Linked DNA regions of Bacillus pumilus. The protein of the gene in region 1 interacts with the protein of each later gene in a pairwise test. Links are inferred from orthologs where the notes say so. Each region holds a gene or a part of one and is shown on either strand. Other genes may lie near its edges.

The links.
Region 2: the proteins of rbsB (region 1) and ileS interact in binary tests that used the Escherichia coli proteins (3 or more experiments, as listed by UniProt). The link is inferred for Bacillus pumilus from one-to-one orthologs.

The regions. Positions count from the first base shown.
Region 1 is NZ_CP046128.1:3,163,036-3,168,018, forward strand. What follows is about bases 1,029-3,796. They hold rbsB (ribose ABC transporter substrate-binding protein RbsB), read left to right. Parts: upstream 1,029-1,837; coding sequence 1,838-2,755; downstream 2,756-3,796. Other genes in these bases: rbsC (ribose ABC transporter permease RbsC), read left to right, coding at 1,029-1,824; GKC25_RS16145 (flavin reductase family protein), read right to left, coding at 2,793-3,410; alsR (acetoin biosynthesis transcriptional regulator AlsR), read right to left, coding at 3,465-3,796. In the rest of the region: GKC25_RS16130 (sugar ABC transporter ATP-binding protein), read left to right, coding at 1-869; more of rbsC, read left to right, coding at 871-1,028; more of alsR, read right to left, coding at 3,797-4,361; acetolactate synthase AlsS, read left to right, coding at 4,512-4,983. UniProt on the Escherichia coli protein: Part of the ABC transporter complex RbsABC involved in ribose import. Binds ribose. Also serves as the primary chemoreceptor for chemotaxis.
Region 2 is NZ_CP046128.1:1,439,289-1,444,085, reverse strand. What follows is about bases 103-3,433. They hold ileS (isoleucine--tRNA ligase), read right to left. Parts: upstream 3,069-3,433; coding sequence 303-3,068; downstream 103-302. Other genes in these bases: GKC25_RS07135 (DivIVA domain-containing protein), read right to left, coding at 3,424-3,433; GKC25_RS07145 (TraR/DksA family transcriptional regulator), read right to left, coding at 103-142. Outside these bases: more of GKC25_RS07145, read right to left, coding at 1-102; more of GKC25_RS07135, read right to left, coding at 3,434-3,918; GKC25_RS07130 (RNA-binding protein), read right to left, coding at 3,945-4,721; GKC25_RS07125 (YggT family protein), read right to left, coding at 4,775-4,797. UniProt on the Escherichia coli protein: Catalyzes the attachment of isoleucine to tRNA(Ile). As IleRS can inadvertently accommodate and process structurally similar amino acids such as valine, to avoid such errors it has two additional distinct tRNA(Ile)-dependent editing activities.

The DNA of each region.
Region 1 (4,983 bases):
TCTGTGACCGGATTACCATCATGCGCGATGGGAAAACAGTCGATACGAAAGCCATACCTGAAACGAATTTCCATGAGGTCGTCAAAAAAATGGTCGGCCGCGAATTAACAGATCGATACCCTGAGAGATCGCCTTCTCTAGGAGATATTGTCCTTGAGGTGAAGCAAGCGACAAGAAAAGGACAATTTCATGATATCAGTTTCTCAGTCAAAGCTGGAGAAATCGTCGGTGTTGCAGGCTTAATGGGCGCTGGCAGAACCGAAATGATGCGGTCGCTGTTTGGTCTTGATCCTCTTGATCAAGGTGAAATCTGGGTCCATGGGAAAAAGGCTGTCATTAAAAAACCAAGTGATGCCGTCAAGCTCGGCATCGGCTTTATCACAGAGGATCGCAAAGATGAAGGACTCATGCTTGATGCATCCATCCGAGAAAACATTGGTCTGCCAAACTTAGAAAGCTTCTCTCCAAAAGGACTGATTGATAAGAAAAACGAACAGGATTTTGTCGACCTGCTCATCAAAAGACTGACGATTAAAACGGCTTCCTCTGAAATCTCTGCTCGAAATCTCTCTGGTGGAAATCAGCAAAAAGTCGTCATCGCCAAATGGATCGGCATCCAGCCGAAGGTCTTAATTTTAGATGAACCGACAAGAGGTGTCGATGTCGGAGCGAAACGAGAAATCTACCAGTTAATGAATGAACTGACTGATCGAGGTGTTGCCATTTTAATGGTCTCCTCTGAGCTCCCAGAAATTCTAGGGATGAGCGATCGAGTGCTTGTCATTCATGAAGGAACCATCAGCGGAGAATTAAATAAAGCAGACGCAACACAAGAACGAATTATGACACTAGCTACAGGAGGGAAGTAACATGAAACCACTTACTTCAAATGGACGATTTGACAACATCATGCAAAAGCTTGGGCCATTCTTAGGACTCATCATCCTTGTCGCCATTGTTTCTATTTTAAACCCAGCCTTTTTAGAGCCATTAAACATCTTAAACTTACTGAGACAAATCTCCATTAATGCCCTCATTGCCTTTGGAATGACGTTTGTTATTTTAACCGGAGGAATTGATTTGTCTGTCGGTGCCATTTTAGCACTTTCTAGTGCGCTGACTGCCGGATTTATCGTGTCTGGTATGGACCCGATTTTAGCTATTATCGTTGGCAGTATCATCGGCGCTATTCTTGGGATGGTCAACGGTCTTTTAATCACAAAAGGAAAAATGGCTCCTTTTATCGCAACACTTGCCACGATGACGATTTTTAGAGGGTTAACACTTGTTTATACAGACGGAAACCCGATTACAGGACTCGGTTCTAACTATGCCTTTCAGTTATTCGGCCGCGGGTATTTCTTAGGCATTCCTGTTCCAGCAATCACGATGCTTCTCACCTTTATCGTACTTTGGGTGCTGCTTCATAAAACACCTTTCGGCAGAAGAACGTATGCCATCGGCGGAAATGAAAAAGCTGCGTTCATTTCAGGAATCAAAGTACCGCGCGTAAAAATTATGATCTATTCATTGGCAGGTTTCATGTCTGCTTTAGCGGGTGCCATTTTGACCTCTCGCCTAAACTCAGCTCAGCCAACAGCTGGCACATCCTATGAGCTTGATGCGATTGCTGCTGTTGTACTTGGCGGGACAAGCCTGTCTGGCGGAAGAGGGCGAATTGTCGGCACACTGATCGGGGTGCTCATCATCGGTGTCTTGAACAATGGTATGAACTTACTTGGTGTATCATCATTCTATCAATCTGTTGTGAAAGGGATTGTCATCTTGATTGCAGTCCTACTAGACAGAAAGAAATCTGCTTAAGGAGGCAGCTGCTATGAAAAAATATCTCATTCTCATTCTGACTCTCTCATTATTCATGCTTTCTGCCTGCTCGCTAGAACCGCCAGAGTGGGCCAAATCAACAAAAGATGGAAAGAAAAAAGACATCAAAATCGGGCTCTCGATCTCGACCTTAAATAATCCATTTTTCGTTTCTCTCAAAAACGGTGTGACGAAAGAAGCGAAAAAGCTCGGCATCGAAGTGGTCATTGCAGATGCACAAAATGATTCAGCTAAACAAACCAGTGACGTAGAAGATTTAATTCAGCAAGGGGTCGACGCATTACTCATCAACCCAGCAGATTCGTCTGCTATATCGACTGCTGTTGAATCAGCAAATGCTTCTGATATTCCTGTCATCACATTAGACCGCTCAGCTGAAAGCGGAAAAGTAGAAGCACTTGTTGCCTCAGATAACGTCAAAGGCGGCGAAATGGCAGCTAACTTTATCATCGACAAGGTCGGTAAAGGAGCAAAAGTCGCTGAATTAGAAGGTGTACCAGGCGCTTCGGCTACACGTGAGCGCGGAAAAGGATTCCATCAAATAGCGGATAAAGATCTAAAAGTGACAGCAAAACAAGCGGCTGACTTCGACCGGACAAAAGGACTGAATGTCATGGAAAACCTCCTTCAAGGAAACCCTGACATCAAAGCCATTTTTGCCCACAATGATGAAATGGCACTTGGCGCATTAGAGGCGATCCAAAGCTCTGGAAAAGACATTCTCGTCGTTGGCTTTGATGGAAACGAAGATGCACTCAACTCGATCAAAGCAGGAAAACTATCTGCCACAGTCGCCCAGCAGCCAGAGCTGATCGGAAAACTGGCAGTCGGCGCTGCAAACGACGTCCTAAAAGGGAAAAAAGTAGAAAAGAACATCGCAGCTCCACTGAAACTAGAACAGAAAAAATAAACACAAAACCCCCGATAGCTCTCGGGGGTTTTTCCTATTATTCTGGTCTTTTCAGCACAAATGACGTCCCTAAATAGGCATAATCATTTCCCGCTAAACGGGCGACTGGCTTTAGTTCATGAGTCGAAACATATCCTTTTTCTGCATCATACACATCCTCATCTAAATGCGCACACACAACCCGGCCAATGATATGATCGACCGTGATCTCCCCTTCATCATTTTGAAAGGTCAGATGTTTTTCCAGCTGACATTCAAAGCGAATGCGCGCTTCCTTGATTCCCGGCACTGAGACCACACTGCTCTTCACTTGATGAAGACCGGTGCGATTCAGCTCACTCTCTTCCTCTGGCAAAGTAGCAGCTGTTTCATTAATATCTTCAATCATCGCTTCATCACTCACATGGACAACAAATTCTTCCCTGTCGATGATATGTTTTGCTGTATCTTTCATCTCTCCTTGACGCCGTCCGATGGAAACTGCGATGAGCGGCGGATGTCCGCTGATGACATTAAAGAAACTAAATGGTGCGGCATTGACGACATCGTCTTTAGACAGACTTGTCATAAACGCAATCGGTCTTGGAACAATAGAGCCAGATAATAATTTATATGCTTCTTTTCGTGACAGCTGATCCATTTGCAACGTAATCAATTCAGACACGCCTCCTTTTAGTGTAAGACATCATATCATACCATACCCCTTTTTCTATGCCTCTGATTCCGGCTCGGTGCGATGCAGGATATGGTGGACAAGATGAAATAAAGCAGGATTATGATTCTCTCGTCTATAGGAAATCGTCCATTCCGCCAGAAGCTGTTCACCTTCAATGGACCGATACACAACATCTAGATTAAATAAACGCCGGGCTGATTTTGGAATGACCGCAATACCGATACCAGCTGTGACAAGGCCAATAACCATTTGATATTCCGCTGCTTCCTGCACAATATTCGGAGAAAATCCGTACTTTTCACATAGCAGGACAAAGTGTTGATAAAGGGACGGCCATGATTCCTTTGATAAAGAAATGATCGGTTCATGACGGATATCTTCGATCGTGACCGCCTCTTTTTTCGCCAGCGGATGATTTTTCGGAATCGCAAAAATACATTCACTTTGCTTCATCAAACGGCTGACAAGTTCTTCATGCGGAGATGTAGGATGTAAAAAACCGATATCAATCTCCCCATTTAAAAGCGCCCCTAGCTGCTGCGGAACAGAAAGCTGCTTCAGCTCAATACTGACAGAGGGATACAGCTCTCTGAATTCGCGTACAACTGGCGGCAGAATATCATACGTCGCTGTTCCAACAAACCCTATGATGATTTTCCCCAGCTCTCCTCTTGCTGTATGCCGGGCATGATCAACGGCTTTATCAAGCTGATGCAGCACACCACGCACCTCATGTAAAAAGACCTTTCCAGCAGCTGTTAACTCCACCACTCGCTTCGACCGGTGAAACAAAGGAAACCCCAATTCTTCTTCAAACTGCTTAATTTGCTGACTAAGTGGAGGCTGTGTCATATTCAACCGTGCGGCTGCTCTGCCAAAATGCAGCTCCTCCGCTACTGTGACAAAATACTGCAAATGTCTCAGTTCCATCCTTTCACTCCTCGCACACTTATTCGTGAAACATATTAAAACCACGTTAAACATATATTGGAAAATTTTCTTTTTGAAATGTATAGTAAATCATATCATGAAAATATATTTTCATAAAAAATTTTACTTGCCGAAAGGAGTGCGGGGTAAATGAATTCTCAAGCACAACCCCTAACAAGACGAGGAGCAGAATTGATTGTCGATACGCTGATTGCTCAAGGTGTGACCCATGTTTTTGCGATTCCAGGTGCAAAAATTGATGCCGTATTTGATGTATTAAAAGACAGAGGTCCAGAACTTGTCCTATGCAGACACGAACAAAATGCAGCCTTTATGGCAGCCGCTGTCGGCCGCTTAACCGGCAAACCAGGTGTTTGTCTCGTCACATCAGGTCCTGGCGCATCTAATTTAGCAACAGGTCTATTAACAGCCAATACAGAAGGTGACCCTGTTGTCGCAATCGCTGGAAACGTCATTCGTGCGGATCGGCTGAAACGAACACATCAATCACTCGACAATGCGGCATTATTCAAACCAGTCACAAAATACAGTGTTGAAGTACAAGACGTTCATAATATACCTGAAGCCTTAACAAATGCTTTTCGCGCGGCACAAAAGGGGC
Region 2 (4,797 bases), 1.7 Mb from region 1 along the record:
AAAGAAGCGTGGTCGTTTGGACCTCGTTCATTGAGACATGCTCAGCGGGTGAACGAAATGATGCGTATTCAAACAGTTTAGATTGCAGCTCTTCTTTCATTTGAAGGAGTTCCGTGTAAATCGTCTCTAGATCGCCATTCATGTCGCTATTTCAACTCCTGCCCTGTCGTGATAATCATATTGTTGCCCCGGCTGTCCACTTTAAAGCCATAAGATTTTTCCTTTCGTTCTAAACGCTGTCATTTTCTCAAAAAAGAAAACGCCCCGCATATGGCGGGGCGCTAGTTGGTCATATCACACTGTTAATTCTGGTAATATTTTTCCACGATTTCAGCATTTTTCAGTGACAATGTTGGGTATTTCGGATTTGCACCAACATCTTTTGAAATAATGCGGGAACGTTCGCACAGTTCTCCTTCTGCTTTTTGAACCAGAATCCGTCCTGATGTGTATTCAGGCGCTGAAGCGTCAGCATTTTGCTCATCTTCTACCGTTAATTCTGAGATGATAAAGAGCTGCTTCACATCTTCTTTGATAGATTCAAGAAGATTTTTCACTTCATCTGTCGCATAAAGGGTCACACTTGCTTCAAGTGAACGTCCGATGACTTTCTCATTACGCGCAATTTCGAGCGCTTTTAGAACATCGTCACGCACTTCCATAAAGCGGTCAAACTTCACTTCTGTCGCTTCCGCTTGAGGAACAGTCACACCTTCTGGCATATCTGTTAACTGAACACTTGGCTCTTCAACAAAGCTTAAGTGGCTCCATAATTCATCTGCTGTATGCGGAAGAATTGGTGCAGTCAGCTTCACTAATGCCATTAATGTTTCGTAGAAGACCGTTTGCATGCTGCGGCGGTCTGGATGATCTGCATGCTCAATGTACACGACATCCTTTGCAAAATCGAGATAGAAAGAGCTTAGCTCAATCGTACAGAAATTGTGAATCGCATGATATACGACCGCAAATTCGTAATCATCATAGGCCTTTTTCACTTTATCAATCAATTTGTTTAATTTGATCAAGATATATTGATCCACTTCGCGAAGCTCTTCTACCGGCACCGCATTGACTGCTGGGTTAAAGTCAAATAGGTTTCCATGCAGGAATCGGAACGTGTTACGGATTTTACGATAGACCTCTGCTACTTGTTTCAAGATATCATCAGACACTGGGTGATCGGCTTGATAGTTGACAGAAGATACCCAAAGTCTAAGAATCTCCGCCCCAAGCTGCTTCGCTACCTTTGTTGGGTCAATCGTATTGCCTAATGATTTACTCATCTTGCGTCCTTCTTTATCAAGCGTAAAGCCGTGGCTTAGAACACCTTTATACGGTGCTTTTCCAGTGACAGCAACTGCTGTTGATAAGGAAGAGTTAAACCAGCCGCGATATTGGTCAGAGCCTTCAAGGTAAAGGTCTGCCGGACGGACAAGGTCATCTCTTTCTTCTAAAACGGCCTGGTGAGAAGAACCGGAATCAAACCATACATCCATGATGTCCTGCTCTTTTGTGAATTCACCGTTCGGGCTTCCTGGATGTGTAAAGCCTTCTGGCAATAGTTCTTTCGCTTCTTTTTCAAACCAAATATTAGAGCCATGTTCTCTAAATAATTGAGAGACATGCTGAATCGTTTCATCTGTGATGATCGGCTCGCCATTTTCCGCATAAAAGACCGGAATTGGAACGCCCCATACACGCTGTCTTGAAATGCACCAGTCGCCTCTGTCTCGCACCATGTTGAATAGGCGTGTTTCGCCCCATGCTGGAACCCATTTCGTTTCTTTAATATTGTCTAATAGCGCTTCTCTGAAATCCTTAATCGATGCAAACCACTGAGCTGTCGCACGATAAATGGTTGGTTTTTTCGTTCTCCAGTCATGCGGGTAAGAGTGCGTGATAAAGTCGAGCTTTTTCAGTGCGCCTTTTGCTTCAAGCTGTTCTGTGATCGCTTTATTGGCATCCTCGTAGAATAATCCTTCAAAACCAGGCGCTTCTTCTGTCATCACACCTTTTTCGTCTACTGGACATAGCACATCAAGACCGTATTTCATACTGACAATAAAGTCATCTTCCCCGTGACCTGGAGCTGTGTGAACACAGCCTGTTCCTGCATCCGTTGTCACGTGGTCGCCAAGCATGACAAGAGAATCTCTGCCGTAGATCGGATGCTCTGCAACGATGGTATCTAATTCTTTTCCTTTTAATGTTTTCACGACTTCATACTCTTCAAAGCCAAGTGTTTTTGCCACTTGTTCAACTAGCTCAGATGCGACAACATATCGCTCAGCACCCACTTGAAGAACGCTGTACTCTAGGTTTGGATGAACACAAATCCCAAGGTTTGCAGGAAGTGTCCAAGGGGTTGTTGTCCAGATGATGAATTGTTCGCCGTTTTCAAGTACGCCTTTGCCATCTTTCACTTTAAATGAAACGTAAATGGATGGTGAACGTTTGTCTTTATATTCAATTTCCGCTTCAGCAAGTGCTGACTCACTTGAAGGAGACCAGTTAACAGGCTTTAGTCCTTTGTAAATATAGCCTCTCTTCGCCATTTCACCAAAGACAAGAATTTGCTGCGCTTCGTACTCAGGCTTTAAGGTTACATATGGATTGTCCCAGTCTGCTCTTACGCCTAATCGCTTAAACTGATTGCGCTGACCTTCGATTTGCTTCCAAGCATACTCTTCACATAGTTTGCGGAATTCAGCTGTCGACATTTCTTTACGTTTGACTTTTTTATTTTTAGTAAGAGCCGTTTCAATTGGTAAGCCGTGTGTATCCCAGCCCGGTACGTACGGTGCGTGGAACCCATTCATTGATTTAAAACGGACAATAAAATCTTTTAGGATTTTATTGAGTGCGTGCCCCATATGAATGTCACCATTCGCATATGGAGGTCCATCATGCAAAATAAAGGTCGGGCGTCCTTTTGTCCGCTCTAAAACCATTTGATAGATGTCTTTTTCTGCCCACTCCTCTTGGATTTCAGGCTCTTTGTTCGGCAAGTTCCCTCTCATTGGGAATTCTGTTTTCGGCATTAATAAGGTGTCTTTGTAGTTCATACCCATTCCTCCATATGCAAATTCTGATTAAAAAACAATAAAAAAAGCCCTCTCATCCCATAAGGGACGAGAAGGCTTGTCTCGCGGTACCACCCTTTTAGACAGCGCTATGAAACAGCCGCTTATCCACTCTAAAATCGTAACGTGATCAGACGCCTTTTCTTACTCATTCATTTCAGAAAAGGAACTAAAGGGGTGATCTCATTGCAGCGTCTCGTAATGTCAGGCTTCCACCATCCCTGATTCGCTTTATTACGCATATGACAACTGCGAGTGTCCCTTTCAAACGTTTATCTCTTGTTAATTTATGATGGTATTATATGCAACATGTGCACGTCATGTCAAGATGACGCGCTTATTCTTTTTCGTCAAAGACAGCGTCAACTTCATATTCCAGTAAATGATCCCAATCGTCATTTTTTAGAAGATCAAGCTGAGCTTCGATGAGCATTTGGAAGCGAGTTCTAAAGACCTTCGACTGTTTCTTCAGCTCTTCGATTTCCATCGCAATCTTTCTTGATTTTGATAGCGCTTCGTTGATAATACGATCTGCATTTTTCTCTGCTTCACGAATAATCAATTTCGCTTCTTTATCAGAATGACGTTTGACGTCTTCTGCTGCTTCCTGCGCCACAAGAATTGATTTGTTTAATGTCTCTTCAATTGTCGCAAAATGACCAAGTCTTTCGTCAAGTTCGTTTACTTTTTCTTCAAGTTCGTTCTTTTTGCGAAGCACGATTTCGTAATCTTTACGTACTTGGCTTAAAAACTCGTTTACTTCATCTTCATCATAGCCGCGAAAGCTTTTTGTGAACGTTTTATTATGAATATCATTAGGTGTTAATGGCAACCTCGCCACCTCCAGATTCAAGTTCGTTATGTCAGAAGCTCAAATGTTACTTTAAATTTATCTTTTTTGGTCTTCCCATCAATCGTTTTCAAGCTAAATCGGCCAAATCCCCGTACAGAGAGCTGATCGCCTTCGCCGATTGTAAAGGAAGGGTCCTCAGTGACTTTCCAATTAACTTTGACAAGCCCATTTTTGACCAAAAGCTGTGCCTTTTGCCGAGACTGACGGCTGATTGCAGCACATACCGCATCAAGCCGCAGTGAAGAAATAGTATCTTCTTTGATGTCAGTCTTGCTCATAACCGGTTTTAAATCTGCCTGCGTGATTTCCTCTAATGAAACGGAGGCTCTGCCGACATGCGTCAGCTGCGCCCGCACAAAATCAGCGACATCACTTGTACAAATAAACTGCACATCTTCCTCTGAAAATAACAGATCTCCGAATTTTTGACGCTTCAAGCCTGTCCCAATCAGTGAGCCGAGAAGCTTCGGGTGTTCTAAGGAAATAAACTTTTTCGCATAATTCACCTGAAAATAAGACAGCTCAACATCCTGAGTAGCCGGTTCTAAATATTCAGGATAAATGAGAGCTCTTTTGCGCTCCGCTCCTTCATACCCGCCAAAAAACATGATCCCAAGCTCATCAGCATGCTGGATGACGGACTCGGTAATAAACTGCTCACGCGGATCAAGAAAGTCTGTTAATTTCATTCGATACTGGTCGAGTGCGATTTTTTTCCAGCCTAACACTTGGTCGACAAATGGCTGTTCGTCTTTTCTAAAATGTTGATAAATATCGCTCATATTGTTCCCCTCTTATGTAAAAGAGCCTGGCAGCGCCAAGCCCGGCAGCCTGTCTACATGAAGCGTACAATCATAT